3 regions of the Streptomyces sp. NPDC048290 genome follow, and region 1 is predicted to be linked to each of the others. Evidence: predicted binding sites of a transcription regulator. Region 1 holds the regulator's gene; each other region holds the start of a gene.
What was found. Region 1 encodes HrcA, which represses chaperone genes, less so after heat shock. Its sites were predicted from a motif close to TTNGCACTCNGNNNNNCNGAGTGCNAA; they were not measured.

Region 1 (10,181 bases):
ATCGAACGCCGCGACGATCGACGGCAGGTCGTCGACCCCCTCCAGGTACTCCACGACCACGCCCTCGACCCGCAGATCGTCGCCCCACACCTTCTCGACCAGCTCCGCGTCGTGCCGGCCCTCCACATAGATCCGGCCCGCGCGGGCGACCCGGGCGCGGGCCCCGGGCACGGCGACCGAACCGGACGCGGTACGGGCGGGCCGCGCGGGAGCCGCGCCGGACGGGCGGACGAGGGTGACCACCCGGCCCTCCAGCAGGAAGCCGCGCGGCTCCAGCGGGAAGACCCGGTGCTTGCCGAAGCGGTCCTCCAGGGTGACCGTGCCCGCCTCGCAGCGGATCACCGCGCCGCAGAAACCGGTGCCGGGCTCCTCCACCACGAGACCGGGCTCCGCCGGGACCTCGGGGACGGGCTTGGGCTTCTTCCACTCAGGGGTCAGATCCGCGGAGTACTGGCGCATTCGGATGACGATAGGAGAAGCCGGGACCCGGTCAGGCCGACACGCCGAAACGGGCCGCCAGGGCGTCCCTCTGGTCCCGTACGAACGCCGCGCCGACCACCGCTCCGTGACCGGGCACATACAGGGCGTCCTCGCCGCCCAGCGCCAGGAGCCGGTCCAGGGCGCCCGGCCAGCGCGGGGGCACCGCGTCCGGGCCCGCCTGCGGAGCGCCGGACTCCTCGACCAGGTCGCCGCAGAACACCACCGCCGGGTCGCCCGGGACCAGCACGGCGAGATCGTGCGCGGTGTGCCCGGGACCGGCGTGCACCAGCAGCGCCCGCACGCCCCCGCCCAGGTCGAGGGCCAGCTCCCCGGTGACGGAACGGCCGGGCGCCGTCAGCGACCGCGCCGCCTCGGCGGCGTCCGCCTCCGGCAGCCCATGGCGCACCGCGTCCGCGCGCAGCTCCGCACGCGCCCCGGGGCCGGTCAGCGCCGCCGCCATGCCCGCCGCGCCGAACACCTCCGCACCGCCGAACGCCGCCATGCCGAAGACATGGTCGAAGTGCGGGTGGGTGAGGACGAGATGGGTCACCGGACGGCCCGCCAGGGCCCGCGCCCGCTCCGCCAGGAACGCGCCCTCGCGCGGGCTCGCCCCCGCGTCGATCAGCAGGGCCGCGTCGGCGCCGTACACCAGTCCCGCCGTGCAGTCCCAGCCGGGCAGCCGGCAGCGGCCGGCACCGGGCCGTAGCCGCTCCCAGCCCAGCTCTTCCCAAGTGACCGTCATACGGCGACGCTAGCCGTACGGGCCGTGGCCCGGCCAACGCGTCGCGTGGTCCATGGGCCCGACCTGACCGGTCTTGCCCGTGCCGCACCCCTCGGCCGTACACTGGGCCGGGCAGGGCTGGCACTCGGTGCTGCCGAGTGCCAGGCAGAGTGCGGGACACAGGAGAGCGCCGGGGACGGCGACGGGCGGGACGACGGCTGCGGGAGGTGTGCGCGGATGCTCAGTGAACGACGGCTCCAGGTACTGCGCGCCATCGTCCAGGACTACGTCGGCACCGAGGAGCCGGTCGGCTCCAAGGCGCTCACCGAGCGGCACAACCTCGGGGTCTCCCCGGCCACCGTGCGCAACGACATGGCGGCGCTGGAGGACGAGGGCTTCATCGCGCAGCCGCACACCTCCGCCGGGCGCATCCCGACGGACAAGGGCTACCGGCTGTTCGTCGACAAGCTCGCCGAGGTCAAGCCGATGTCCGGGGCGGAGCGGCGGGCCATCCAGAGCTTCCTGGACGGCGCGGTCGACCTGGACGACGTGGTGGGGCGCACGGTACGGCTGCTCGCCCAGCTCACCCGGCAGGTCGCCGTCGTGCAGTACCCCTCGCTGACCCGGTCCACCGTCCGTCATGTCGAGCTGCTGGCGCTGGCGCCCGCGCGCGTGATGCTGGTGCTGATCACCGACACCGGGCGGGTCGAGCAGCGGATGGTGGACTGTCCGGCGCCGTTCGGCGAGGCGTCGCTGGCCGATCTGCGGGCCCGGCTCAACAGCCGGGTGGCCGGGCGCCGCTTCGCCGATGTGCCGACCCTCGTCCAGGATCTGCCGGAGAGCTTCGAAGCCGAGGACCGGGGTACGGTCCAGACGGTACTCTCCACACTCCTGGAGACGCTGGTCGAGCAGACCGAGGAGCGCCTGATGATCGGCGGCACGGCCAATCTCACCCGCTTCGGACATGATTTCCCCCTCACCATCCGGCCCGTCCTGGAGGCGCTGGAGGAGCAGGTCGTGCTCCTCAAGTTGCTGGGCGAGGGCATGGATTCGGGCATGACCGTGCGGATCGGTCATGAGAACGCCCATGAGGGACTCAACTCCACCTCCGTCGTGTCGGTGGGCTACGGTTCGGGCGGCGAGGCGGTTGCCAAGCTCGGCGTGGTCGGACCGACCCGCATGGATTACCCGGGAACGATGGGAGCGGTACGCGCAGTGGCACGGTACGTCGGACAGATCCTGGCGGAGTCGTAAGTGGCCACGGACTACTACGCCGTTCTCGGCGTGCGCCGCGACGCGTCGCAGGAAGAGATCAAGAAGGCGTTCCGGCGGCTCGCACGCGAGCTGCACCCGGACGTCAACCCCGATCCGAAGACCCAGGAGCGGTTCAAGGAGATCAACGCCGCTTACGAGGTGCTCTCGGACCCGCAGAAGAAGCAGGTCTACGACCTCGGCGGCGACCCCCTCTCGCAGGCGGGCGCCGGTGCGGGCGCGGGCTTCGGCGCGGGCGGCTTCGGGAACTTCTCGGACATCATGGACGCGTTCTTCGGCACGGCGTCGCAGCGCGGTCCGCGCTCGCGCACCCGCCGCGGCCAGGACGCCATGATCCGGATCGAGATCGAGCTGGACGAGGCCGCGTTCGGCACGACCAAGGACATCCAGGTCGACACCGCGATCGTCTGCTCCACCTGCAACGGCGAGGGCGCCGCCCCCGGCACCACCGCGCAGACCTGTGACATGTGCCGCGGCCGGGGCGAGGTCTCCCAGGTCACCCGGTCCTTCCTGGGCCAGGTCATGACCTCCCGCCCCTGCCCCCAGTGCCAGGGCTTCGGCACGGTCGTCCCGACCCCGTGCCCCGAGTGCGCCGGTGACGGCCGGGTCCGCTCCCGCCGCACGCTCACCGTGAAGATCCCGGCCGGTGTCGACAACGGCACGCGTATCCAGCTCGCCGGGGAGGGCGAGGTCGGCCCCGGCGGCGGCCCCGCCGGTGACCTCTACGTCGAGATCCATGAGCTGCCGCACGCGGTGTTCCAGCGCCGCGGCGACGATCTGCACTGCACGGTCACCATCCCCATGACGGCCGCGTCCCTCGGCACCAAGGTGCCGCTGGAGACCCTCGACGGCATGGAGGAGGTCGACATCCGGCCGGGCACCCAGTCCGGCCAGTCGATCCCGCTGCACGGCCGGGGCGTGACCCATCTGCGCGGCGGCGGACGTGGCGACCTCATCGTCCATGTCGAGGTGCAGACCCCGACCAAGCTCGACCCCGAGCAGGAGCGGCTGCTGCGGGAGCTGTCCAAGCTGCGCGGCGAGGAGCGGCCCACGGGGCAGTTCCAGCCGGGCCAGCAGGGGCTGTTCTCCCGGCTCAAGGACGCCTTCAACGGACGCTGAACCGGCCGGGGGCGGGGCCCGGCCTTTGTCCGTATCCGTCCCCATGCCGCTGGACTATGCCAGGCGCCGCCCGGATTCGGACTTGTACCCGGGACGTGACACCATGCGGTCATGTCCACCGCGCTGACCGATCTCTTTCCGCACCCGATCGTGCAGGCCCCCATGGCGGGCGGCGTCTCCGTGCCGCACCTGGCGCTCGCCGTGTCCGAGGCCGGCGGGCTCGGGTTCCTCGCCGCGGGCTACAAGACGGCCGACGGCATGTACCAGGAGATCAAGCAACTGCGGGGGCTCACCACCAAGCCCTTCGGCGTCAACCTCTTCATGCCGCAGCCCGACACCGCCGACCCGGCCGCCGTCGACGTCTACGCCCACCAACTGGCCGGTGAGGCCGCCTGGTACGAGGCGGAGCTGGGCGACCCCGAGAGCGGACGCGACGACGGCTACGACGCCAAACTCGCCGTCCTCCTCGACAACCCGGTCCCCGTGGTCTCCTTCCACTTCGGCGTGCCCGCCCCCGAGGTGCTGGAGTCGCTGCGCCGGGCGGGCACCCTCACCCTGGTCACCGCCACCACCCCCGAGGAGGCGCTCGCCGTGCAGCGGGCCGGGGCGGACGGCGTGATCGCCCAGGGCGTGGAGGCGGGCGGCCACCAGGGCACTCACCGGGACCTGGCGGAGAACGACGGCTCCGGGCTCGGACTGCTCTCCCTGGTCGCCCAGATCCGCGAGGCCGTCGCCCTGCCGATCGTCGCCGCGGGCGGCATCATGCGCGGCTCCCAGATCGCCGCCGTGCTCGCCGCCGGGGCGCAGGCCGCCCAGCTCGGCACCGCCTTCCTCATCACCCCCGAGTCCGGCGCCAACGCCCTGCACAAGCGGGCCCTGACCGACCCGCTGTACGGCCGCACCCTGCTCACCCGTGCCTTCACCGGCCGCCCCGCCCGCAGCCTCGTCAACCGCTTCCTGCGCGAACACGGCCCCTACGCGCCCTCCGCGTACCCCGAGATCAACCACCTCACCGCCCCGCTGCGCAAGGCCGCCGCCAAGGCCGGGGACGCCCAGGGCATGGCCCTGTGGGCCGGACAGGGCCACCGCATGGCCCGTGAGATGCCCGCCGCCCAGCTGATCGAGGTGCTGGTCGCCGAACTCGCCGCGACCGGCGTGCCGTCCTGCGTCGGAGGCGGTGCCGGATGACCGCTCCCGTCTTCGTCGTCGACCACTTCGACGCGGGGGACGGCGGCCGGTACGTCGTGGACGGCGCCGAGGGCCGGCACGCGGTGTCCGTGAAGCGGCTGCGGCCCGGCGAGGACGTGATCCTCACCGACGGCGCCGGGCGCTGGGCGGACTGCACGGTCACCGGCACCGAGGGCAAGGACCGGCTGATCGTCCACATGAGCACCGTCTCCGAGGACCCCGCCCCCGACCCCCGCGTCACCGTCGTCCAGGCGCTGCCCAAGGGCGACCGGGGCGAGGTCGCCGTCGAGACCATGACCGAGGTCGGCGTCGACGCGATCGTGCCCTGGGCCGCCGCCCGCTGTGTCACCCAGTGGAAGGGCGAGCGGGGGGCCAAGGCCCTGGCCAAGTGGCGCAACACCGCCCGTGAGGCGGGCAAGCAGTCCCGCCGCACCCGCTTCCCCGAGATCCCCGGCCTGCACACCGGCAAGGAGGTCGCCGCGCTGCTCGCCGACGCCGACTTCGCCGCCGTGCTCCACGAGAGCGGCGAGGACCCCCTCGCCGCCGCCGAACTGCCCTCCACCGGCACGATCGTCCTCGTCGTCGGCCCCGAGGGCGGGGTGTCCCCCGAGGAGCTCGCGCTGTTCGCGACGGCCGGAGCCCGGCCCCATGTGCTCGGCCCGACCGTGCTGCGCACCTCGACCGCGGGCACCGCCGCGGCGGCGCTGCTGCTGGGGCGCACCGGACGCTGGTCGTCCTGACGCCCCGAGCGGGCGTCATGCGTGACCGGTCCGGAAGGGGCGCGGCGCCATCTAGGCGGCCGTTGCTGGAAGGGGCCCGTATGTGGCCATTCCTGGGGGCGTATGCGGCCGTTTCCGGGGGTGTTCGTGTGCGAGCGGTCCCGGAGGGGGGACGTACGCGTCCTCCGGAAGGGGGTCGTATGTGGCCGGTCCCGGAAGGGGGGCGATCGCGGCCGTTCCCGGAACGGGCTCCGTATGTGGCCCTTCCCGAAGGGGGCTCTATGTCGCCGCCCCCGGCAGGGACTTGGCCGTACCGCGCGGAACGGCTTCAGGCGCACTACCGCGCCGGGCCCCGGAGTGGCAGGCTGCCGTCCATGGGGGCAGCACAGCGGACGCTACGGCAGACGGCACGACGGTCGGCACGGGCCCTTCGGTTACGGGCCTTTCCTGTACGGGACCTTCCTGTACGGACCCTTCCCGTACGGACCGGGCCCCTGGGGCGGCGCTCCAGGGCCCGCCGCACCGCCGGGATCGCGCTGGCCGTGCTTCTCGGGGCGGGCACCATGGTGGCCTGCGAACCGGGGACCACCCTCTCCACCGCCACCATCACCTACACCACCGACCAACTCGTCACCCAGGAGCTGGAGCGGCGCAAGGTGGAGGTGCGCTGGCTCAGCTGCACCGCCGACTTCGGCGACCGCGCCACCCCCAGCCCGTCCGCCAGTGAGAGCACCGTCGCCGACGTCGACTGCCAGGGCCAGACCAACGACGGCAAGGACATCACCGTGACCGGCAAGGTCACCCGGGCCGTCAACGGGGCCTGTGTCCGGGGCGACCTCACCGCGAAGATCGACGGCAAGCAGCGGTTCCAGGTCACCGGTCTCGGCGACTGCGACGCCACCACGGCGCCGCCCCTCGCCCCGCCGGGCGGCGGCGCCGGACCCACCACCACGGTGACCGTGACCCGGACCGTCTACTGCCAGAACGACCCCCAGTGCTGGCCCGAGGGCAAATGAGCCGCCCCCCGGGAGCCCACCCGCGCGGTCCGCGCCAAGGCGGCGCCCAGTGATCCCAAACCCCTGTGCGGATGCGCCGGGCCTGCATAGGGTGATCGGGTGATTCAGTCCCCAGTGCCTGCCTACCTCCGGTTTCCGCATGTCCAGGGCGAGTTGGTCGCCTTCGTCGCCGAGGACGACGTCTGGATCGCCCCGCTGGAGGGCGGGCGGGCCTGGCGGGTCAGCGCCGACAACATGCCCGCGACCATGCCGCGGATCTCGCCCGACGGCACCACCGTCGCCTGGACCTCCACCCGCGACGGCGCCCCCGAGGTGCACTGCGCCCCCGTCGACGGCGGCCCCTCACGGCGGCTGACCTACTGGGGCAGCGCCAAGACGCAGGTCCGCGGCTGGACCCCCGACGGCCGGATCCTCGCCCTCTCCACCCACGGCCAGGCCAGCCTGCGCCGCACCTGGGCCCGCGCGGTCCCGCTCGACGGCGGCCCCGCCGACACCCTCCCGTACGGCCCTGTCGGCGATGTCGCCCACGGCCCCGCCGCCACCGTGCTGCTGTCCGCCCCGATGGGCCGCGAGGCCGCCTGGTGGAAGCGCTACCGGGGCGGTACGGCGGGCAAGCTGTGGATCGACTGCGACGGCGACGGCGAGTTCGTCCGCCTCCACGCGGAGCTGGACGGCAACCTGGAGTGCCCGGTGTGGACGGGCGAGCGGATCGCCTTCCTCTCCGACCACGAGGGCACCGGAGCCCTGTACTCGTCCCTCGCCGACGGCTCCGGGCTGCGCCGCCACACCCCCCTGGACGGCTTCTACGCCCGCCAGGCGGCCGGTGACGGCACCCGCGTGGTGTACGCGTCGGCGGGCGAGCTGTGGCTGTTCGACGGCCTCGACGGCCTCGACGGCGAGCCGCGCCGCTTGGACGTACGCCTCGGCGGACAGAGCGTCGACCGCCAGCCGCACCCCGTGAACGCCGTCCGATGGTTCGGCGCCGCCTCGCCCGACCACACCGCGCGCGGCAGCGCCGTCGCCGTGCGTGGCGCCGTCCACTGGGTCACCCACCGCGCGGGACCGGCCCGCGCGCTGGCCGCCGAACCCGGGGTCCGCGCCCGGCTGCCCCGCGCCTTCCGCGCCGACGGCGAGGAATGGGTGGTGTGGGTGACCGACGCCGAGGGCGAGGACGCCCTCGAATTCGCCCCCGCCACCGGCACCGCCCCCGGCGCCACCCCGCGCCGGATCGGCACCGGGCGCCTCGGGCGGGTCCTGGAGCTGGCCATGGCACCCGACGGCAGCCGCGCCGCCGTCGCCGCGCACGACGGACGGCTGCTGCTGGTCGAACGGGACAGCGGCGAGATCCGCGAGATCGACCGCAGCGCCGACGGCGAGGTGAGCGACCTCGCCTTCTCGCCCGACTCCGGCTGGCTGGCCTGGTCCCACCCCGGCCCCCCGCCGCTCGCCCAGCTCCGCCTCGCCAGCACCGCCGACCTCACCGTCACCGAGGCGACCCCGCTGCGGTTCCAGGACTACGCGCCCGCCTTCACCCCCGACGGCAGGCACCTTGCCTTCCTCTCCAACCGCGCCTTCGACCCCGTCTACGACGAACACGTCTTCGACCTGGCCTTCGTCGTCGGCGACCGCCCCCACCTCATCACCCTCGCCGCGACCACCCCGTCGCCCTTCGGGCCGCAGCGCCATGGACGGCCCTTCGACGCGCCGGACAAGGACGAGACCCCCGACGGCGAGGGCACCCCGGCCACCCGGATCGACCTGGACGGCCTCGCCGACCGGATCGTCCCCTTCCCCGTCGAGGCCGGGCGCTACTCCAACCTGCGGACCGCCAAGGACGGCGTGCTGTGGCTGCGCCACCCCGTACAGGGCGTCCTCGGCGCCTCCCGGGCCACCCCCGACGACCCCGACCCCAAGACCGAGCTGGAGCGCTACGACCTCCTCCAGCAGCGCCTCGAACACCTCGCCGCCGACGCCGACCACTTCGAGGTCAGCGGCGACGGCAAACGGGTCCTGCTGTGGACGGACGGCCGCCTCAAGGTCGTCCCCAGCGACCGGCGCGCCTCCGGCGACGACGACAGCGACAGCAACATCACGGTCGACCTGGGCCGCATCCGCCAGCAGACCGACCCCGGCGCCGAGTGGCGGCAGATGTACGAGGAGACCGGCCGGGTCATGCGGGACCACTTCTGGCGGCCCGACATGAACGGCGTCGACTGGAGCGCCGTCCTCGACCGCTACCGCCCGCTCGTCGACCGGGTCGCCACCCACGACGACCTGGTCGACCTCCTCTGGGAGGTGCAGGGCGAACTGGGCACGTCCCATGCGTACGTCGTCCCGCGCGGCGGTGGAGGAGGCTCCGCGCGGCAGGGGCTGCTCGGCGCGGACCTCTCCCGGCACGAGGACGGCACCTGGCGGGTCGACCGCGTCCTGCCGTCCGAGACGTCCGACCCCGACGCCCGCTCCCCGCTGGCCGCGCCCGGCGTGGCCGTGCGCCCCGGCGACGCGATCGTGGCGATCGGCGGCCGGCCGGTGGACCAGGTGACCGGTCCCGGGCCGCTGCTGGTGGGCACGGCGGGCACCCCGGTCGAGCTGACGGTCGCCCCGGCGGACGGCGGGGACCCGCGTCATACGGTCGTCGTTCCCGTCGCCGACGAGGAACCGCTGCGCTACCACGCCTGGGTGGCCGACCGGCGGGCGTACGTCCATGAACGGTCCGGCGGGCGGCTGGGCTACCTCCATGTGCCCGACATGCAGGCGCCGGGCTGGGCCCAGATCCACCGCGACCTGCGGGTCGAGGTCGCCCGGGAGGGGCTCGTCGTGGACGTCCGGGAGAACCGGGGCGGCCACACCTCCCAGCTCGTCGTGGAGAAGCTCGCCCGGCGGATCGTCGGGTGGGCCGTGCCGCGCGGGCTGCGGCCGTACAGCTACCCGAGGGACGCTCCGCGCGGGCCCGTCGTCGCCGTCGCCAACGAGTTCTCCGGGTCCGACGGCGACATCGTGAACGCGGCGATACGGGCGCTCGGGATCGGCCCCGTGGTGGGGACCCGTACGTGGGGCGGGGTCATCGGCATCGACAGCCGCTACCGCCTGGTCGACGGGACGCTGATCACCCAGCCGAAGTACGCGTTCTGGCTGGAGGGCTACGAGTGGGGCGTGGAGAACCACGGCGTCGACCCCGACGTGGAGATCCTGCAACGCCCCCAGGACTGGGCGGCGTCCAGAGACCCCCAACTCGACGAGGCGATCCGCCTGGCCCTGGACGCCCTGACGACCCAACCGGCAAAGGTCCCGCCCTCAACTCCGTGACAACCACGTCCAGCTGCGCGCCCGGCCACGACGCACGCTCGCTGAACCACGAACCATGACTGCCACGCACCTCAGGGGCGCGGGGAACTGCGCGATCGGCCACAACGCACCCGCACCACACCACACACCCAAGCCCCCCACCCCCACCCACCACGACGATACGATGCAGGCCGTATTCCGCCCGACCCCCGGAGGGACCATGGCAGGGGAGCCCCAGGACGACTGTCTGTTCTGCAAGATCGTCGCGGGCCAGATCCCGGCGACGATCATCCGCGAGACGGCCACCACCGTCGCCTTCCGGGACATCAGCCCCCAGGCACCCACCCACGTCCTGGTCATCCCCAAGGCGCACTACGCGAA
Region 2 (10,181 bases), on a different contig from region 1:
AGCGGGCGGGCCACCAGCTCGGTGACCCGGCCGCCCTGTCCGGCCGCCCCGGCGAGCGGACGGTCGTACATCCCCTTGACCAGGTCCACGCCCGGCTCGGTGAGCAGCGGGCCGACGATGCCGGAGACGAAGCCGGACGAGAAGTCCCGCAGGTCGGCGTCGATGAAGCAGACGATGTCACCGTCGGTGACCAGCAGGGAGCGCCACAGCACCTCGCCCTTGCCGGGGGCGGCGGGCAGCCGGGGCAGGATCTGGTCGCGGTGCACCACCCGGGCGCCCGCGGCGGCGGCCCGCTCGGCGGTGCGGTCGGTGGAGCCGGAGTCCACGACGACGATCTCGTCGACGAGCGGCACCTGGTCCATCAGATCGCGGCGGATCACCGTGACGATCTCGCCGACGGTCTCCTCCTCGTTCAGCGCGGGCAGCACCACACTGACCGACTGGCCGGTGGCGCGTTTGGCGGCCATGATGCGATGGAGCGGTCGGTCGGACAGGGACCAGGTGCGGGTCCTCAGCCAGCGCTCGACTTCTTCCAGCACGGTCGGCGGCTCCTCACTGTTCGGACCATCTGGGGGCGTCTCGTGCCCGTATGTGATCCATCTCGCGGTTCGGACGACTATCTCAACTGTGCTGGCCTTCGGTTACAGTCTTGAACAACGCTGGTGACCATCGCATGTCAGGGTCGACAGCGTTCACAACCGCTCGGACAACCGTATAAACAACCACATATTGCTCATCCAGAGGGGCAGAGGGAAACGGCCCGATGAAGCCCCGGCAACCCTCCAGCCGGTCTCGTAGCGATCAGATCCGCCAGTTCTGCCGGATCAGTGACGATCGTCCCCGCGAGGCTCCCGGCTAGGGAAGGTGCCAAATCCGTCTCACGGCGAAATGCGTCGTGAGGAAGATGAGGAGAAAGGGCCTCGCCTCACATGGCTGTGCAGACTGTCGCGAACACCGGCAATTCCACCCTCGATCTCGGACCCGCCGCCGCGCTCTCCTGTCGCGAATGCGGCCACCGCGTCCCCCTCGGCCCGCTCTTCGCCTGCGAGGAGTGTTTCGGCCCGCTGGAGATCGCCTACGACTTCTCGGCCTACGACACCGAGGAACTGCGCAAGCGGATCACCGCGGGCCCCGCGAACATCTGGCGGTACGCCCCGCTGCTGCCCGTCCCCGCCGACGTGGCCGAGAAGCCCAATCTGAACCCCGGCTGGACCCAGCTCGTCCAGGCCGACAACCTCGCCCGCGAGCTGGGCATCACCGGCGCTCTCTTCGTCAAGGACGACTCCGGCAACCCGACCCACTCCTTCAAGGACCGGGTCGTCGCCCAGGCCCTGGAGGCGGCCCGCGCCTTCGGCTTCACCACCCTGTCCTGCTCCTCCACCGGCAACCTGGCCGGCGCGGTCGGCGCCGCGGCGGCCCGCGCGGGCCTGCGCTCCTGTGTCTTCATCCCGCACGACCTGGAGCAGGGCAAGGTCGTCATGGCCGCGGTCTACGGCGGCGAGCTGGTCGGCATCGAGGGCAACTACGACGACGTGAACCGCTTCTGCTCCGAGCTGATCGGCGACCCCGCCGGAGAGGGCTGGGGCTTCGTCAACGTCAATCTGCGGCCCTACTACGCGGAGGGCTCCAAGACCCTGGCGTACGAGATCTGTGAGCAGCTCGGCTGGCGGCTGCCCGACCAGCTCGTGGTGCCGATCGCCTCCGGCTCCCAGCTCACCAAGATCGACAAGGGGCTGAAGGAGCTGATCGCGCTCGGGCTGGTCGAGGACCGTCCCTACAAGATCTTCGGCGCCCAGGCGGAGGGCTGCTCGCCGGTGTCGGCGGCCTTCAAGGCGGGCCATGACGTGGTGCGCCCGCAGAAGCCGGACACCATCGCCAAGTCGCTGGCCATCGGCAACCCGGCGGACGGCCCGTACGTCCTGGACATCGCGCGGCGCACCGGCGGAGCGGTGGAGGACGTGACCGACGCGGAGATCGTCGACGCGATCCGGCTGCTGGCCCGCACGGAGGGGATCTTCGCGGAGACGGCGGGCGGGGTGACCGTCGGAGTGACGAAGAAGCTGGTGGAGAGCGGGCTGCTCGACCCCGCCCTGACGACCGTCGTCCTCAACACCGGGGACGGGCTGAAGACGCTGGACGCGGTGGCCGACACGGGGCTGACCGCGACGATCCGGCCGAGTCTGGAGTCGTTCCGCGACGCGGGTCTCGCGTCGGCGTCGTCCTAGTCGTTGTTCTTCGCCCAGTCGTTGTTCCCTGCGGGCCGGTGGGGGCTGGTCGCGCAGTTCTCCCCCAGAGGGGGGACCCCCAGCGCCCCTGAGCGCGTTCCCTTTTTCCGGAGGTTTTCATCGTGAGCGTCAGTGTCCGCATCCCCACCATCCTGCGCACCTATACCGGCGGTGCCGCCGAGGTGACCGCCGAGGGCACCACCCTCGGTGAGGTCATCGCCGACCTCGAGGCCAAGCACACCGGGATCGCCGCCCGCGTGCTGGACGACCAGGGCAAGCTGCGGCGGTTCGTCAATGTGTACGTCAATGACGACGATGTCCGCTTCGAGCAGGGACTGGAGACGGCCACTCCGGACGGCGCCGGGGTGTCGATCATCCCGGCGGTGGCCGGCGGCTGCTGAGCGTCACACACTGTTCCCTGAATTGCCCCCTCCGTGAGAGAAGCGGAGGGGGCAATTCTCTATGGTTAGACGAGGTAGAGTTGGGGAACCGCTGCCGATCGCGTTCCACTTTCCTTCCGCTCTCGTTCTGAAGCAGCGATGAGAAGTAGCCAAAGTGTGTGGTTCCTTTGCGTCTTTAGTTCTCTTTGTCGGGCCCGACTTGCCCCGAACTCTCAGTAATTCTCCAGAAATTCCCGACCGGTCCTGCCCGGATTTCTCGTCCGATTGACCTGTTGCAGACGGCAGTTGGACAGATACATTCGGCCGCGGTCGACGCGTTCCGGCGCACGCCCCCACCGATCGGGGGGTGAGGTCTGACCCGGGTCCGCGAAGGGTGGATCTGTGCAAGGGCCAGTAATAGGGGAGTTAGGCATGGCTCAGGGCACCGTCAAGTGGTTCAACGCGGAGAAGGGGTACGGCTTCATCGCGGTCGACGGTGGTGCGGACGTCTTCGTCCATTACAGCGCCATTCAGATGGACGGCTACCGCACCCTGGAAGAGGGCCAGCGGGTCGAGTTCGAAATCTCGCAGGGCCAGAAAGGCCCGCAGGCCGACATGGTTCGCGTGACCGCCTGAAACGTTTCTGTCCGGAAGGGCCCGCATCCACCTGGGTGCGGGCCCTTCCGCCTGCCCGGCGCGGGCCCCGTGCCGAGGGCGTCCCGGACCCCCTCGCGGACCGGCGGATCATGGCAGGCGCTTGCACTCTCCTAGGGCGAGTGCTAATCATTGGCGTTAGCACTCTGAAGGTGAGAGTGACAACGAAGGACCGGGTCGGTGAGGCCGCAGGCCGGGTGGGGCAAGGAACCACGAGGCAGGCGAGCCGTCCGTCGCGGGCGCGGGCGCGGTCCGATGAATCACCCCCAGTCCTGGAGGGACCACTTCACATGGCCAAGATCATCGCGTTCGACGAGGAGGCGCGGCGCGGCCTTGAGCGCGGTATGAACCAGCTCGCCGACGCCGTCAAGGTCACCCTCGGCCCCAAGGGCCGCAACGTCGTCCTTGAGAAGAAGTGGGGCGCCCCCACGATCACCAACGATGGTGTCTCCATCGCCAAGGAGATCGAGCTCGAAGACCCGTACGAGAAGATCGGCGCCGAGCTGGTCAAGGAAGTGGCGAAGAAGACGGACGACGTCGCCGGTGACGGTACGACGACGGCCACGGTCCTCGCCCAGGCGCTGGTCAAGGAAGGTCTGCGGAACGTAGCCGCGGGCGCCAACCCGATGGCCCTCAAGCGCGGTATCGAGAAGGCCGTCGAGGCCGTCTCCGGTGCCCTGCTCGACCAGGCCAAGGAGGTCGAGACCAAGGAGCAGATCGCCTCCACGGCCTCCATCTCCGCCGCCGACACCCAGATCGGCGAGCTGATCGCCGAGGCCATGGACAAGGTCGGCAAGGAAGGCGTCATCACCGTCGAGGAGTCCCAGACCTTCGGTCTGGAGCTCGAGCTGACGGAGGGCATGCGCTTCGACAAGGGCTACATCTCCGCCTACTTCGCCACCGACATGGAGCGCATGGAGGCGTCGCTTGAGGACCCGTACATCCTCATCGCGAACTCCAAGATCTCCAACGTCAAGGACCTGCTCCCGCTCCTGGAGAAGGTCATGCAGTCGGGCAAGCCGCTGCTGATCATCGCCGAGGACGTCGAGGGCGAGGCCCTGTCGACCCTGGTCGTCAACAAGATCCGTGGCACGTTCAAGTCCGTCGCCGTCAAGGCCCCGGGCTTCGGCGACCGCCGCAAGGCGATGCTGAACGACATCGCCATCCTCACCGGCGGCGAGGTGATCTCCGAGGAGGTCGGCCTCAAGCTGGAGAACACGACCCTGGACCTGCTCGGGCGGGCCCGCAAGGTCGTCATCACCAAGGACGAGACCACGATCGTCGACGGCGCCGGGTCCTCGGACCAGGTGGCCGGCCGGGTCAACCAGATCCGCGCCGAGATCGAGAACTCCGACTCCGACTACGACCGCGAGAAGCTCCAGGAGCGCCTGGCGAAGCTCGCGGGCGGCGTGGCCGTCATCAAGGCCGGTGCCGCGACCGAGGTCGAGCTGAAGGAGCGCAAGCACCGCATCGAGGACGCCGTGCGCAACGCCAAGGCGGCCGTCGAGGAGGGCATCGTCGCCGGTGGTGGCGTGGCGCTGCTCCAGGCTTCCTCGGTCTTCGAGAAGCTGGAGCTCGAGGGCGACGAGGCGACGGGCGCGGCTGCGGTCAAGCTCGCGCTGGAGGCTCCGCTGAAGCAGATCTCCGTCAACGCCGGCCTTGAGGGCGGCGTCGTGGTGGAGAAGGTCCGCAACCTCACCCCGGGTCACGGTCTGAACGCCGCGACCGGTGAGTACGTGGACATGATCGCCGAGGGCATCATCGACCCGGCGAAGGTGACGCGGTCCGCGCTGCAGAACGCCGCGTCGATCGCCGCGCTGTTCCTCACCACGGAGGCGGTCATCGCCGACAAGCCGGAGAAGGCCGCGGCGCCTGCCGGTGGCGGTATGCCGGGTGGTGACATGGACTTCTGATCGGGCTTGCTCGATCTGTGTCCTGCTGGTCCGAGGGCGACACCTTCCGGGGTTCCGGGGGTGTCGCCCTTGGGCGTTTGGGGGGCCTGGCGGGCCCGCTTCTCGTGCAGCGCGGAGGTCGCGTGCGGTGCACATGCCGTTGATGTCTCGGGGTGGGCATGTCGTCTCCGCCGGTGAAGGGGGCGGGGTGGTGGTCCGCCGGGCTGCCGACCCTCAGCGTGAGCCGTGGGTGGCCGGGTACTCAGGGGGGCGAACGCTTTCGCACAGGCTCCGGATGACCGCCACGGCGCGGGTGCGCAGTGTGTGCAGGGCGGGTCGTAGCCGTGGCTTGCGGTGGCGGGCGCGGCGGGGGTGCGGGGTCGGTGGGGTGCGTGGGGTGGATACGGGCCAGAGGGCGAGGACGTAGAGCCCGGTGTGATCGGCGGCGATGAAAGCGAAGGGGTCGCCCGATTCCAACTGGGCGACGACCGCGCGCTGTTCGCCGGGGGAGTTCGCCCACTGACGCAGGAGGGTCGGTACGTCGCCCTCCGCCTCGCTGACGGTCGCGGTGACCGGCCGCAGTGCCGCTGCCGGAACCCAGGGCTCCGCGGGGTGTGGGTCGAGCCGGTTCGCGATGCGCAGGGCTTGGGTGGCCAGCCAGTGGGCCGAGGCGTGCAGATGGGGGCTCTCGAACTCGGCGAGGACGATGCGGGCGGTCTCGTCGCGGCCGTGGACGGGGCCTTCCGCGGTGATCTCGGCCCAGTAGCCGCCGGTGGGGTTCACCAGGTCACGTCCCCTCGGCTGCGGGCGTTCACCTCGGTGAGGGCGGGCCTGAGCTGGTCCGCGACGGTCGCCGGCCGGACGTCGTCGTGCGACGCGTACCACTCGATGCCGCCCCTGGGCGGGCGGAGCGCGTAGCGGCCGTCGCCCCCGTCCGCGCCGGTGTCCATGACGACGCCGAGGGCTCTGGTGCGGGTGTCGAACGCCAGGTCACCGATGCTGAGTTGGGGGGCCTGGTGGTGCTCCGGTACGTTCCGGTCGGACATGGCCGACTCCTCTCCGTAGTGATTTCACTACCGGATGGAGTCAGCGTGGCTTCGGCTGGGACCTCAATCAACGTGGCTGTCAGGACAGAGCAGTTGGGGGAACGGATGGTGAACCGCAAGGATCTGAACCCGGATGCCTCGCCACAAGCAGCGTTCGGCGCGCGTTTACGCAGTTCACGGGAGGCGCGTGGCTGGACGCAGGAAGATCTCTCCACGCATATGGGTGTGTCCAGCGGGCATATTTCGGGCGTCGAAACTACCCGCAAAACACCTTCCTTGCGCTTCGCGAAGGCTGCGGACAGGGCCTTTGGCCTGGAAGGCACGGTAGATACGTTCGAACGCCAGTGGCGTGAGATGCAGAACGGCAGCTTGCTGGAGGGTTTTCCGGAGTACGTCGGGTACGAGGAGCGGGCTGTAGAGATCCGGATCTTCGAATCCGGACTGGTTCCCGGACCGCTCCAGACTCGCGAATACGCACGGGCGCTGGCTGACTTCGCGGTCCAGCGAGGCGATATCACGCCCGAACAAGCGACTGAGCGGGTCGATTTCCTCATAGAGCGGCAAGCCGCGCTGGTCCGGACCCCGCCGCCGATCGTCTTCGCGGTGCTCGATGAGAGTTGCATCCGTCGGCCCATCGGGGGACCCGACGTCATGGCGGGTCAGTTCGCGCGGCTGATCGAGTTCGCCAAGGAGCCGAACACTTCGTTCCAGATCGCTCCGTTCGCCTTGGGGGGACGGACGCCGTTCCGTCGGCTGGTCCACCTTCTGACCATGACGGACCGGACTCTGATGTCCTACGTCGAGTCGCAGACGCAGAGCCATCTGGAACGTGAACTGTCCTCCGTAGTACCGCTGATGAGGAACTACCATCAGTTGCAGGTCGAGGCTGCCTCACAAGCTGAATCGGTCGCCATGATCGAAGAGCTACGAAAGGGACCTATGTGATGGCCACAACCAACTCTTTCTCCATACGGTGGGTCAAGTCCTCCTACAGCGTCGACAACGGCGGATCGTGCGTCGAGTGGGCGCCCGAGCACGCCGCGGCCTCCGGCATCGTCCCGATCCGCGACAGCAAGTGCGCGGACGGCCCCGTGCTGACGGTGTCCCTGCACGCGTTCGCCGGGCTGGTCGCTCTCGCCCAGTCCGCCGACCTCTAGCACCGCGCCACCCCGGGCCCCGCCGTTTCCCGAGATCTCCTGGAGCGGCGGGGCTCGGGTGTTTGGGGTTCCCGGATGGTGATTCCTTTTGTTCGTACCTACAGATCGAGGCAGCCTCACAAGCGGAATCGGTCGCCATGATCGAGGAGCTACGAAAGGGAAGTATGTGATAGCCACAACCAACTCCCCGTCGCTGCGCTGGGTCACGTCCTCCTACAGCACACAGAACGGCGGATCGTGCGTCGAGTGGGCGCCCGAGCACGCCGCGGCCTCCGGCATCGTCCCGATCCGCGACAGCAAGCGCGCGGAGGGTCCCGTACTGGCGGTTTCCGTGCGCGCGTTCGCCGGGCTGGTCGCCCTCGCCCGGTCCGCCGACCTTTAGAACCGCGCCGCCCCGGGCCCCGCCGTTTCCCGAGACCTTCGGAGCGGCGGGGCTCGGGCGTTCGGGTCCCCGGAAGGTGGGGCCTTCTCCTCGTACGCCGCACGCGGAGCGCAGGTGGCCGCTAGCGTGCCGCGTATGCGCATTCTCCATCTGTCCGACACTCATATCGAGCGGACCGCCGGGCCCAACCGGCACGGCGTCGACGCCACCGAATCGTTGCGCCTGATGCTGGGCGAGCTGCGACATCAGCGCGGGGTCGACGCGATCATGGTCACCGGGGACGTCGCCGACGACGGCGCGGTGGAGTCGTACACCATCGCGCGGGAGTTGATCGGGGAGTTCGCGGCTCAGTTGGGGGTGCCGCTGTTCTTCACCGTGGGGAACCATGACGACCGGGCGGCCTTCGGGAAGGTGCTCGGCAGCGGGCATCTCGCGGTCGACGGTTCGGACCGTGCCACGACGGTCCTCTCCTCCGCCGAGGGCGAGAAGGCCGCGGTGAGCGTGGTGCGCGGATACCGGTTCATCACCATGGACTCCCAGGTGCCCGGCCAGGTGTACGGCGGGCTGAGCGATGCCCAGCTGGACTGGCTGAACGATCTGCTGCGCACCACCGGCGAGCGCGGCACGATCGTCGCCTTCCACCATCCGCCGATCGCCATGGACGTCGACACCCAGCGCGCCTTCGGGCTGCGCAACCCGCGCTCGCTGGCCGAGGTGCTGCGCGGCAGTGATGTACGGGCGGTGCTCACCGGGCATTTCCATCTCCAGTTGTTCGGGCTGCTCGCCGCGGTTCCGGTGTGGGTCGGTCCGGCCGTGGTCGACCGGATCGATCTGACCGCGCGTCCCGACACCGAGCGGGCGGTGCGGGGCGCCGCCGCGTCGGTGATCGACATCGGCGGGGCGGCGGGGCCGCTCTTCCACACCCTGCACGCCCGTGATCCACGCGCCCACGAGACCGTCTACGAGCTGGACGAGGACCAGGTGCTGGAGGTCATCGAGACGCGGGGCTGGGTGCGCTGAGTGCGCTGAGCCGGTCGGGCACCGGCACGGTGGCGGTCACGGTCGGCCGGTACGGGCGGGTGTGCGAGGAGCGGCTCGCGCCCCCCGCGGCGGCTCGCGCCCCCTGCCGCCTCCATCGGGGGCGCTTCACTCCTGTCCCCTGAGCATTATTTCTTGAGTAACTCAATCAATTGCCTTACCGTTGCCTCGGTCAATCACTTTGTGCTGTCCGACGGAGGCCCCGACATGTCCGACGCTCCCGCGCCCACCACCGCGACCGGGGGAGCGGCACCGCCCCGCAGCAACGCCGTGGTGGCGGTGCTGGCCTTCAGCGGCATCGTCGTCTCGCTGATGCAGACGCTGGTCATCCCGATCGTCCCGGAGCTGCCGCGGCTGCTCGCCGCGCCCGCGTCGGACGCCGCGTGGGCGGTCACCGCGACCCTGCTGGCGGCGGCCGTGGCCACCCCGGTGATGGGACGGCTCGGGGACATGTACGGCAAGCGGCGGATGCTGCTGGCCAGCATCGGGCTGCTGGTCGTCGGCTCGGTGGTCGCCGCGCTCAGCGACACCCTCACCCCGATGATCGTCGGACGGGCCCTCCAGGGGCTCGCCGCCGGGGTGATCCCGCTCGGCATCAGCATCATGCGGGACGAACTGCCCGCCGAGCGGCTCGGTTCCGCGACCGCGCTGATGAGTGCCTCGCTCGGGGTCGGCGGCGCGCTGGGGCTGCCCGCCGCCGCGCTGATCGCCGACCATTTCGACTGGCATGTGCTGTTCTGGACGTCCGCGGTGCTGGGGGTGGTCGCCGGGGCGCTGGTGGTCGCGCTGGTGCCCGAGTCGAAGGTGCGTGGCGGGGGACGGTTCGATGTGGTCGGCGGCGCCGGGCTGGCCGTCGGGCTGGTCTGTCTGCTGCTGGGCATCTCCAAGGGCGGCGACTGGGGCTGGACCAGTACGACCACGCTGGGGCTGTTCGCCGCGGCCGTGCTGGTGCTGCTGGCGTGGGGCCGGTGGGAGCTGCGGGTCGCGGAGCCGCTGGTCGATCTGCGGTCCACCGCGCGCCGCCAGGTGCTGGTGACCAACTTCGCCTCGATCGCCGTCGGCTTCGCGATGTTCGCGATGTCGCTGGTCATCCCGCAACTGCTCCAGCTGCCGTCGGAGACCGGGTACGGGCTCGGGCAGTCGATGCTCTCCGCCGGTCTGGTGATGGCCCCGTCCGGGCTGGTCATGATGGCCATAGCGCCGGTCTCCGCCGCCGTCTCGCGGGCGAAGGGGCCCCGGACGACCCTGATGATCGGCGCGCTGATCGTCGCCGCGGGCTATGGGCTGAACATCGCGCTGATGTCGGAGGTCTGGCACTTCGTGCTGGTCTCCTGTGTCATCGGCGCCGGGATCGGCTTCGCGTATGGCTCGATGCCCGCGCTGATCATGGGGGCGGTCCCGGCGTCC
Region 3 (10,181 bases), on a different contig from region 1:
CCCGCCCTCCGCCCTGCGCGCGGTGATCGACTCCTGGTTCTACGCCCTGGAGGAGGAGGTCCTGGACGCGGGGGAGGTCGACGAGGGCGACGAGGCCGCGCTCGCCCAGGCGGTCGACGCCCTGCTGGAACTGCGGCTCGCGGAGGTGGCCCGCACCACCCCCGCCTTCTCCGCCGCCCTGCGCGGCTACCGGGAGGCCGTGGCCGCCGGGGACGGGGCCCGCGCCGAAGCCCTCATCGCCTGGCTCGGCGGTCAGCGGTCGGTCGCCGCCTCCGCCAAGCGGGCCGCCGGGGTGCGCGGCGACCTCGACCACTTCGCGGCGCTCGGCTTCCTCCAGGGCCTGCTGACCGTGCTGCGCGACTGCGGGCACCCCGGCCTGCTGCTCGTCCTGGACGAGGTGGAGACCCTCCAGCGGGTCCGCGGCGACGTACGGGAGAAGTCGCTGAACGCGCTGCGCCAACTGCTGGACGAGATCGACGCCGGACGGTTCCCGGGGCTGTTCCTCGTCATCACCGGCACCCCCGCCTTCTACGACGGGCAGCAGGGCGTCCAGCGCCTCGCCCCGCTCGCCCAGCGCCTCGCCACCGACTTCACCACCGACCCGCGCTTCGACTCCCCCCGCGCGGTCCAACTGCGCCTGCCCGGCTTCGACCTGGACTCCCTGGGACAGCTCGGCCGCAAGGTGCGGTCGGTGTACGAGATCACCGCCCGCAACCCCGAGCGGATCGCCGCGCGGGCCGACGACGCCTACCTGGACGAACTGGCCCGAGCCGTCACCGGCTCCCTGGGCGGCAAGGCGGGGATCGCGCCCCGCCTGTATCTGCGCAAGCTGGTCGCCGATGTGCTGGACCGGGTCGACACCTTCGCCGAGTTCGATCCGCGCACCCACTACACGCTCACGGTGAACGCGGCGGAGCTGGACGAGGTGGAGCGCAACGCCGCCGTCGGGGCGGGGGATGTGGAGCTGGAACTGCCATGAGCGGGGATGCGAGGGAGTCGGCATGAGCGCGGATGCCTGGGAGTTGCCATGAACGCCGGCCCCGCCGGAGCCGCCACGGACTCTGACCTGCCGGAGCTGCCATGAGCGCCGACGCGCTGGACCTGCTCGACCCGATCCTCACCCACCACATCGTCAACTCGCTCGGCTGGCGCTCCCTGCGGCCCCTCCAGCAGGAGGCGATCGGACCACTGCTGGCCGGGCAGGACGCCGTACTGCTCGCGCCGACCGCGGGCGGCAAGACCGAGGCCGCCGCCTTCCCGCTGCTCACCCGCGCCCAGCGGCACGGCTGGAAGGGCACCGGCATCGTGTACGTCACGCCGCTGAAGGCCCTGCTCAACAATCTGCATCCCCGGCTGGAGCGCTACACGGGCTGGGTGGGCCGTACCGCAGAGCTGTGGCACGGCGACATCGCGAGCAGCAAGCGGCGCCGGATTCTCGCCCAGCGGCCGGATCTGCTGCTGACCACGCCCGAGTCGCTGGAGGCGATGCTGGTCAGCGCGCACGTCGATCACCGGGCGTTCTTCTCCGGGCTGCACACCGTGGTGGTGGACGAGGTGCACGCGTTCGCCGGGGACGACCGGGGCTGGCATCTGCTGGCCGTCCTGGAGCGGCTCCAGAAGGTCGCCGAGCGGCCCGTGCAGCGGATCGGGCTGTCCGCCACCGTCGGCAATCCACGGGAGCTGCTGGACTGGCTCCAGGGGTCGGGGCGGGGGAAACGGCCGGGACAGGTCATCGCTCCCGGTGTCGCCCTGCCCGCCGCGGGAGCCGCCATCGCTGTCCCGCCCGGGGACATCGAGCTGGACTACGTCGGTTCCGTCGCCAACGCCGCCACCGTCGTCGCCGCCCTGCACCGGGGCGAGAAGCGTCTCGTCTTCTGCGAGAGCCGCCGTACCGTCGAGGAACTGGGCGAGCAGCTGCGGCTGCGCGGTGTCACCACCTTCCTCTCGCACGCCTCGCTCTCCGCGGACGAGCGGCGCCGGGCGGAGGAGGCGTTCGCGGAGGCCCGGGACTGTGTGATCGTGTCGACCAGCACGCTCGAACTCGGGATCGACGTGGGCGACCTGGACCGGGTGATCCAGCTCGACGCGCCCGCCACGGTCGCCTCGTTCCTCCAGCGGCTGGGGCGGACCGGGCGGCGTCCGGGAACCGAGCGCAACTGTCTCTTCCTCGCCCTCACGGACGGGGGTTTCCTGGCCGCCTCCGCTCTGCTGCTGGCCTGGTCCAAGGGCTGGGTGGAGCCGGTGACCGCACCGCCAGAACCCCGCCACCTGGCGGCCCAGCAGGTGCTGGCGCTGTGTCTCCAGGAACACCGGATCGGGGAGAACCTCTGGCAGGAGTGGTGGGGCGGCCTGGAGGGCTTCGGCGAGAGCGCCGAGCCGGTCGTACGGCATCTGATGGACCAGGGGTATCTGGAGCGGGACGGCGGCACCCTGTTCATCGGGCCGGAGGCGGAACGCCGGTTCGGCGCCCGGCACTTCATGAATCTCACGGCCTCCTTCACCGCACCACCGGAGTTCACCGTCCTCAGCGGCCGGACCGAGATCGGCCGGACCGACCCGGACCTGCTCACGGAGGAGGTGGAGGGCCCGCGCAAGCTGCTGCTCGCCGGGCGGAGCTGGCTGGTGACCTACATCGACTGGCGGCGCAGACGCTGCTTCGTGGAACCGGTGGAGGGGGGCGGACGCGCCAAGTGGAGCGGATTCGGACCCGATCGTGTCCGGTCGTTCACACTGACCCGGGCCGTCCGGGAGGTGCTGCTGGGCGGTGATCCGCCCGTACGGCTGACGCGACGGGCCGAGGCGAAGCTCGCCGAGTCACGGGAGACCTTCCTGGACGTGGTGCATCCCGCGGGGACCGTCATCACCCGGCGGGGCGACAGCGACATCCGGTGGTGGACCTGGGCGGGGCACCGGGCGAACGCCACACTGGCCGCGTCCCTGCCGTCCGTCGTGCTTCCGCACCGGCTCCTGGACGACCGCTTCGTACGGCTGCGGGACGACGTGGACCCGCAGGTCTGGCGGGATGCGCTGAGCGACGCCGAGACGGGTCTCACGCTCCCCGCGGTGGACGCGAACGCCGTGCGGGGGCTGAAGTTCGCCGAAGCCCTGCCGCAGCGGCTCGCGGAAGCCACCCTCGCGGCGCGGCTGGCGGACCTGGACGGGGCACGGGCGGTGCTGGAGGAACCGACCCGGTTCCTGGTGCAACCCGGCGACTGACACACCGGAGGCCCGGCAACCCCCTACCAGGGATTGCCGGGCCTCCGGTGGTGTGGCCTGGCGTCAGTGCGCGTGGCCGTGGGAGTGGCCGCCCGCGGGGGCCTCCTCCTCTTCCTTCTTCTCGACGACCAGGGTCTCGGTCGTCAGCAGGAGGGACGCGATGGACGCGGCGTTCTCCAGGGCGGAGCGGGTGACCTTGACCGGGTCGATGACGCCGGCCTTGACCAGGTCGCCGTACTCGCCGGTGGCGGCGTTGAAGCCCTGGCCCTTCTCCAGCTCGGCGACCTTGGAGGTGATGACGTAGCCCTCCAGGCCCGCGTTCTCCGCGATCCAGCGCAGCGGCTCGACGGCGGCCTTGCGGACGACGGTGACGCCGGTGGCCTCGTCGCCGGTCTTGCCGAGGTTGTCCTCCAGCACCTTCACGGCGTGGACGAGCGCGGAGCCACCACCGGAGACGATGCCCTCCTCGACCGCGGCGCGGGTCGCGGAGATGGCGTCCTCCAGACGGTGCTTCTTCTCCTTCAGCTCCACCTCGGTGGCGGCGCCGACCTTGATCACGCACACGCCGCCGGCCAGCTTCGCGAGGCGCTCCTGGAGCTTCTCGCGGTCCCAGTCGGAGTCGGTGTTCTCGATCTCGGCCTTGATCTGCGCGATCCGGCCCTCGACCTCGGACTTGTCACCGGCGCCGTCGACGATGGTGGTGTCGTCCTTGGTGACGGTGACCCGGCGGGCGGTGCCGAGGATGTCGGTGCCGACCTGGTCGAGCTTGAGGCCGACCTCCTCGGAGATGACGGTGGCGCCGGTGAGGACGGCCATGTCCTGGAGCATCGCCTTGCGGCGGTCGCCGAAGCCGGGGGCCTTCACCGCGGTGGCGTTGAAGGTGCCGCGGATCTTGTTGACGACGAGGGTGGAGAGCGCCTCGCCCTCGACGTCCTCGGCGATGATCAGCAGCGGCCGGGAGGCGTTGGACTGGATGATCTTCTCCAGCAGCGGCAGCAGGTCGGCGATGGCGCCGATCTTGCCCTGGTGGATCAGGATGTACGGGTCCTCCAGGACCGCTTCCATCCGCTCCTGGTCCGTCACGAAGTACGGGGACAGGTAGCCCTTGTCGAAGGCCATGCCCTCGGTGAAGTCCAGCTCGAGGCCGAAGGTGTTGGACTCCTCGACGGTGATGACACCGTCCTTGCCGACCTTGTCCATCGCCTCGGCGATCAGCTCGCCGACCTGCTGGTCCTGGGCGGACAGCGCGGCCACGGCGGCGATGTCGGACTTCTCGTCGATCGGCCGGGCGGTCGCGAGCAGGTCCGCGGAGACGGCGGCGACGGCCGCGTCGATGCCCTTCTTCAGGGCGGCCGGGGAGGCACCGGCGGCGACGTTCTTCAGACCCTCGCGTACCAGGGCCTGGGCCAGCACGGTGGCGGTGGTGGTGCCGTCACCCGCGATGTCGTTGGTCTTGGTCGCCACCTCCTTCACCAGCTGGGCGCCCAGGTTCTCGTACGGGTCCTCGATCTCGACCTCGCGGGCGATGGTCACACCGTCGTTGGTGATGGTGGGGGCGCCGAACTTCTTGTCGATGACGACGTTGCGGCCCTTGGGGCCGATCGTCACCTTCACCGTGTCGGCCAGCTTGTTGACGCCGCGCTCAAGGGCGCGACGGGCGTCCTCGTCGAACTTCAGGATCTTCGCCATGACAGCGGGAGCCCTCTCGGAATTCTGTGATGGAAAAGGCACTGCGCCCCGGGCGCCCGGCTGAGTAATGGTCGCGGGGGGCCAGGGGCGCAGCTGAGGAAACTACGGAGATGAATTACTTCTCGATGATCGCGAGCACGTCGCGAGCCGAGAGGACGAGGTACTCCTCGCCGCTGTACTTCACCTCGGTGCCGCCGTACTTGCTGTAGAGCACGACGTCACCGACCTGGACGTCGAGCGGCAGGCGCTCGCCGTTCTCGAAACGGCCCGGACCCACGGCGAGGACGACGCCCTCCTGGGGCTTCTCCTTCGCGGTGTCCGGGATGACCAGGCCGGAGGCGGTGGTCTGCTCGGCGTCGAGCGGCTGGACCACGATGCGGTCCTCAAGCGGCTTGATGGCAACCTTGGTGCTGGCGGTCGTCACGATCCGACCTCCCCCTTCGGAGATCTCACGGGGTTAACTGTCTGAGGTGGCGACCAGGTCGATCCGTCGTCGCGGGTGCCGGACCTGCCCGTCGCGTCATTGGCACTCTCCAGGGGGGAGTGCCAGACCCGAGACTATGACCGCGATTAGCACTCGGTCAAGCGGACTGCTAATCGCGCTGTCGCGCGGCGGGGCCGGAGGGGGCGTCCAGGGGGGTGCGGTGACGGCCGCGCAGGGGGCGACCGGCGTACCTGTGTTCAAGGGCGGGCGGGTCACGGATCTGTCGCAGAGACCGGCGGACGGCGGGGGCGGCCGGGCGGAACCCGGAAACCGGAGGTCGGCCGGGCGGGGGGCGGGCTGTGCCGGGCCGGGCGGTGCGCCGGGGCCGGGCGGGTGTGTCACAGGGGTGTCTTGGGCGGGGGCCGGGCGGAACGACGTGGGGCGCCGGGCCGCTCATGGTGGGCAGAAACGCCGGGAGTTCGGGACCACCGACACCGACCGGCGCCGACCGGCACCACCGGCACCACCGAGACCTAGGACGAAATCATGCGTGTTCACAAGCTGACCCTCGCCGCCGTCGCCGTCGTCGCGAGCCTCTCGCTGACCGCCTGCCAGGGCGAGGACGGCGCCGCCGGGCAGAGCGACAAGGCCGCGGCCAGTTCCTCCTCCGGCGGTTCGGGGACGGGCACCGGCACCTCGAAGCAGGGCGGCACGCAGGACACGACCACCGAGACCGGGTCGGACACCGGCTCCGGTTCCACCGACACCGAGGGCAACGCCGGGGTCACCAACTGCACGGTGGAGGAGCTGGAGATCACCGCCTCCGACACCACCATCGACGGCGACGGCGAGGGCACGGTCTCCGTGGAGATGGCCAACATCAGCGGCAGCGACTGTCTGCTCTCCGGGTTCGCGGGCGTCGACCTGGAGACCGACGCGGGCACGCTGTCCGCGGAGCGGACCGGGGACGCCGGGGAGCCGACCGTCCTGGGGGGCGGGGAGTCCGCCTACTTCGGCGTCTTCTACCCGCTGAACGACTCGGGCGGCTCCGGCGTCGGGGTCAGCAAGCTGGTGGTGACCCCGCCGAACGAGACGAAGGTCTACCAGATCGAGTGGCCCGGCGGCTCCCTGCCCGTCACGGACGGCTCCGGCTCCTCGGTGCGGGTCGGCGCGATGGGCAGCGTCGGCCAGGGCGGCTGAGCGGTGGGGACGGCTGCCGCCGTCGTCGTCATCGGATACATCGGATACGTCGGATACATCGGATACGGAGGTGGGGCCGGGGGGCTACACGTAGTCCTCCAGGCGGCCCACCCGCAGGCCGCGCTGCTGGATCTCCTTCAGGAGTCTGGTCGTGCGGGACACCAGCGTCGGGCCCGGGGTCTCGTCCGGGGTGACGGAGATGATGTCGCCCGGCATCAGATGGTGGGGGCCCGTGGTGAAGTGGGTGTCGGTGTCGGTCGCCGTCGCCCGCCACAGGATCAGCGCCTCGACACCGCAGTCCCGGGCCGCCCTCAGGGTCGTGTCGTCGTACATGCCGTACGGGGGGCGCAGCAGGGCCGGGCGGATGCCGAAGCGGGACTTGAGTTTGTTCTGCTGGCCGCAGATCTCGGCGCGCTGGCCGGCGTACGGGAGTCCGCGCAGGGCGGCGTGGTCCAGGGTGTGGTTCTGGAGGCCGGCGCCGACCGCGCGCAGCCGGGCGAAGTGGCCGTAGCCCGGCCCCGCCACGCTGTCCGTCAGGAACAGGCTGACCGGCAGCCGCCGGTCCCGGACCATCGTCACGAACCGCGGATCGCGCTCGGCGCCGTCGTCGTACGTCAGGAAGACCACCTTGTCCTGGGTGGGGACGCGGGACAGGACCCGGGGCAGGGTCCCGGTGCCGGCTCCCGGGCCGCCGCCCGCCGACTCCACCCACCCCGACGGCCCCGGGCCCCGGCCGCAGCCGGCCGCCGAGACCGTCAGGAGCAGCAGCGCGGCGGCCAGCAGGCGGTGCCTCACAGGTAGTCCTCCAGGCGGGCCACGGCGTAGCCCTTCTCGGTGACCTTGTCGAGGAAGACCCGGATCATGTCGGGCATGGTGCCGTCCCAGTCGTCGGTGCCGCGGAAGTGGCTGAGGACGATGTCACCGGCGTGCAGATCGCGGTCCCACTCGCGGTACTCCCAGTGGTCGACGAACACCTCCTCGTTCCACAGCGGGGCGTACGCGATCCCGCACGCCTTCGCCGCGACCAGGGTGTCCTTGTTGTAGTTGCCGAACGGCGGGCGGAACAGGACCGGGCGCTTGCCGTAGCGCTTCTCGATCACGTCCTGCATCCCGCAGATCTGCTGCTTCTGCTCCTCGTAGGACAGGCCCGGCAGATAGGGGTGGTCGAGGGTGTGGTTGTTCAGGCCGACGCCCCGGGACTGCATGTCCTTGAAGTGGCCGTAGTCCGCCTTGACGAGGTAGTCGCTGAGGAACGCCGTGTACGGCACCTTCAGCTCGCTCATCATCCGCAGGAACTCCGGGTCCTTGTCGGCGCCGTCGTCGATGGTGAGGAAGACGACCTTCTGGGTGGTCGGGATCGTGGTGAAGACCGGCGGCAGGTCCTCCGCCTCATGGCCGTCGACCTCGAAGCCGTCCCGGGTGGTGATCACCGGCTTGCGGGCGGGGGGCGCGGGCGCGACCAGGGGGGGCTGCTTGAGGCCCCAGCGGCTGGCCGCGGCGATCTGCGCCTGGCGTTCGGCGCGCTGGCGCTCCGCTGGGTCCGGGTGGTCCGGGTGGTCCGGGTGGTCCGGGTGCTGTTGGCCGGGGGCCGGGCGGCCTGCCGTGTCCGGGTCTGCGGTGCCGCAGGCGGAGGCCAGGGATGCGAGTGCGGTGAGTGCGAGTGCGGTGGCGGCCAGTCGCCGGGCGGGGGTGGCCGGTCGGTGTGGGGTGGCGGCCGGTCGGTGTGGGGTGTTGTTCATTGCCTTGTTTTTATCTTTTTGTCCTACTTCTCCCATGGCGCCGGATTCTCCCAGCGGCGCCCCCGGCCGCCCCGGCGACACCGCCGCCGGGCGCGCGCCCGTCCACCGACTGGCCCACAATGACCCGGTGAACGACGCCGACGCCCTCGCCCCCCTGCTCACCCCCGAAGGCCGTGCGCTGCTCGACGAGGTACGGGACTTCGATCCCGCGCGGGAACTCGCCCTCGCCACCCGGCTGCGCCGCACCCACCCCGCCGAGCTGGTCTCCGCCGCACTCGGCCAGGCGCGGCTGCGGCAGCGCGCGGTGGCGAAGTTCGGGGCGGAGGACGCCGGGCGGATGTACTTCACGCCGGACGGGGTCGAGCAGTCGACCCGGGCGTCGGTCGCCGCGTACCGGGCGCGGCGGCTGCGGGAGCTGGGGGTGACCTCGGTGGCGGATCTGTGCTGCGGGATCGGCGGGGACGCCGTCGCGCTCGCCCGCGCGGGGGTGCGGGTCCTCGCCGTGGACCGCGATCCCCGTACGGTCGCCGTCGCCCGTGCCAATGCCGAGGCGCTGGGGCTGGCCGATCTGATCGACGTCCGGGAGGCGGATGTCAGGGAGGTCGACGTGGCGGCGTACGACGCCGTGTTCGTGGACCCGGCGCGGCGTGGGGGGCGGGGGCGGATCTTCGATCCCGAGGCGTACTCGCCGCCCTTGTCGTGGGCCGTGGAGGCGGCGGGGAGGGCGCGGTTCGGGGTGCTGAAGGTGGCGCCCGGGATTCCGCACGAGGCCGTGCCCGAGGCCGCGGAGGCGGAGTGGGTCTCGGACGGGGGGGATGTGAAGGAGGCGGTGCTGTGGTTCGGGGGGCCGCGGGCGGGAGGTGTGCGGGCGACGCTGCTGCCGGGGGAGTTCACGCTGCGGGGGCGGGGGTTGCCCGATCCGGCGGTGCGGGAGGTGGGGCGGTATCTGTACGAGCCCGACGGGGCGGTGATCCGGGCGCATCTGGTGGCGGAGGTCGCGGCGGAGGTGGGGGGCGGGTTGATCGATCCGACGATCGCGTATGTGACGGGGGATGAGTTGGTGCGTACGCCTTATGCGACGGCTTATGAGATCACGGATCGGATGGGGTTCGGGGTGAAGCGGCTGAAGGCGGTGCTGCGGGAGCGGGGGGTGGGGAATCTTACGGTGAAGAAGCGGGGGTCGGCTGTGGAGCCGGAGGAGTTGCGGCGGATGGTGAAGCCGCGGGGGGAGGGGGCGGCGACGGTTTTTCTCACGCGAGCCGGTGGGGCTCCCGTGATGTTGCTGGGGCGGCGCGTCTGAGGGGGGTGGGTGGGGTTGAGTGGCGGGTGCGGGTGGGTGGGGGCTTGTCGCGCAGTTCCTCCCCCAGAGGGGGTACCCCCAGCGCCCCTAGGAACCTTGGCGGTACCCGGCGGTGGATGGGGGGACGTCCGCCGAGGCACGGGGGAGAGTGCGGGTGGGTGGGGGCTGTTCGCGCAGTTCCCCGCGCCCCTAAAAGCCTTCGTCGCACCCGGCGGTGGAGGGGGGACGTCCGCCGCTGAAAAGCCCTTACACCTCCCGTGCCTTGTTGAGCAGCAGGGTTCTTTCTCTCTCGTTGGATGTCAGGGTGGCCGCTCTGGTGAATTCCGCTCTTGCCTCCTCCGGGCGGCCCAGGCGCTGGAGGAGGTCGCCCCGGACGCTGGGGAGCAGGTGGTAGTCGCGGAGGGCCGGGGTGTCGGCGAGCGCGTCGACGATCTCCAGGGCCCGCGCCGGGCCCTCCGCCATCGAGACGGCCACCGCGCGGTTGAGTTCCACGACCGGCGTCGGGGTGCGGGCGGCCAGCAGGGCGTACAGCGTGGCGATGCGCCGCCAGTCGGTCTCCTCGTAGGTGTACGCGTGGGCGTGGGACGCGGCGATGGCGGCCTGGAGGGCGTAC

Region 2: groL (chaperonin GroEL) is a predicted target of HrcA. The motif match lies at 3,362-3,388, and genes of this name have one in related genera.
Region 3: groES (co-chaperone GroES) is a predicted target of HrcA. The motif match lies at 5,476-5,502, and genes of this name have one in related genera.

The regions. Positions count from the first base shown of each region.
Region 1 covers NZ_JBEZLM010000012.1:197,115-207,295, reverse strand. The annotation lists gene AB0D49_RS22360 (DUF3097 domain-containing protein) at 1-459, opposite strand, end outside; gene AB0D49_RS22355 (MBL fold metallo-hydrolase) at 491-1,222, opposite strand; gene hrcA (heat-inducible transcriptional repressor HrcA) at 1,439-2,455, shown strand; gene dnaJ (molecular chaperone DnaJ) at 2,456-3,592, shown strand; gene AB0D49_RS22340 (nitronate monooxygenase) at 3,704-4,780, shown strand; gene AB0D49_RS22335 (16S rRNA (uracil(1498)-N(3))-methyltransferase) at 4,777-5,520, shown strand; gene AB0D49_RS22330 (hypothetical protein) at 6,063-6,515, shown strand; gene AB0D49_RS22325 (S41 family peptidase) at 6,615-9,821, shown strand; gene AB0D49_RS22320 (HIT domain-containing protein) at 10,021-10,181, shown strand, end outside.
Region 2 covers NZ_JBEZLM010000006.1:131,055-141,235, forward strand. The annotation lists gene AB0D49_RS12090 (glucosyl-3-phosphoglycerate synthase) at 1-539, opposite strand, end outside; SAM riboswitch class I at 731-911, shown strand; gene thrC (threonine synthase) at 930-2,225, shown strand; gene AB0D49_RS12100 (MoaD/ThiS family protein) at 2,348-2,626, shown strand; gene AB0D49_RS12105 (cold-shock protein) at 3,038-3,241, shown strand; gene groL (chaperonin GroEL) at 3,550-5,172, shown strand; gene AB0D49_RS12115 (hypothetical protein) at 5,386-5,934, opposite strand; gene AB0D49_RS12120 (hypothetical protein) at 5,931-6,197, opposite strand; gene AB0D49_RS12125 (helix-turn-helix transcriptional regulator) at 6,303-7,142, shown strand; gene AB0D49_RS12130 (DUF397 domain-containing protein) at 7,142-7,354, shown strand; gene AB0D49_RS12135 (DUF397 domain-containing protein) at 7,521-7,736, shown strand; gene AB0D49_RS12140 (metallophosphoesterase) at 7,872-8,756, shown strand; gene AB0D49_RS12145 (MFS transporter) at 8,982-10,181, shown strand, end outside.
Region 3 covers NZ_JBEZLM010000002.1:99,310-109,490, reverse strand. The annotation lists gene brxD (BREX system ATP-binding protein BrxD) at 1-979, shown strand, start outside; gene AB0D49_RS02845 (DEAD/DEAH box helicase) at 1,081-3,216, shown strand; gene groL (chaperonin GroEL) at 3,280-4,905, opposite strand; gene groES (co-chaperone GroES) at 5,021-5,329, opposite strand; gene AB0D49_RS02830 (DUF4232 domain-containing protein) at 5,876-6,529, shown strand; gene AB0D49_RS02825 (polysaccharide deacetylase family protein) at 6,614-7,237, opposite strand; gene AB0D49_RS02820 (polysaccharide deacetylase family protein) at 7,321-8,268, opposite strand; gene AB0D49_RS02815 (methyltransferase domain-containing protein) at 8,396-9,568, shown strand; gene AB0D49_RS02810 (sigma-70 family RNA polymerase sigma factor) at 9,815-10,181, opposite strand, start outside.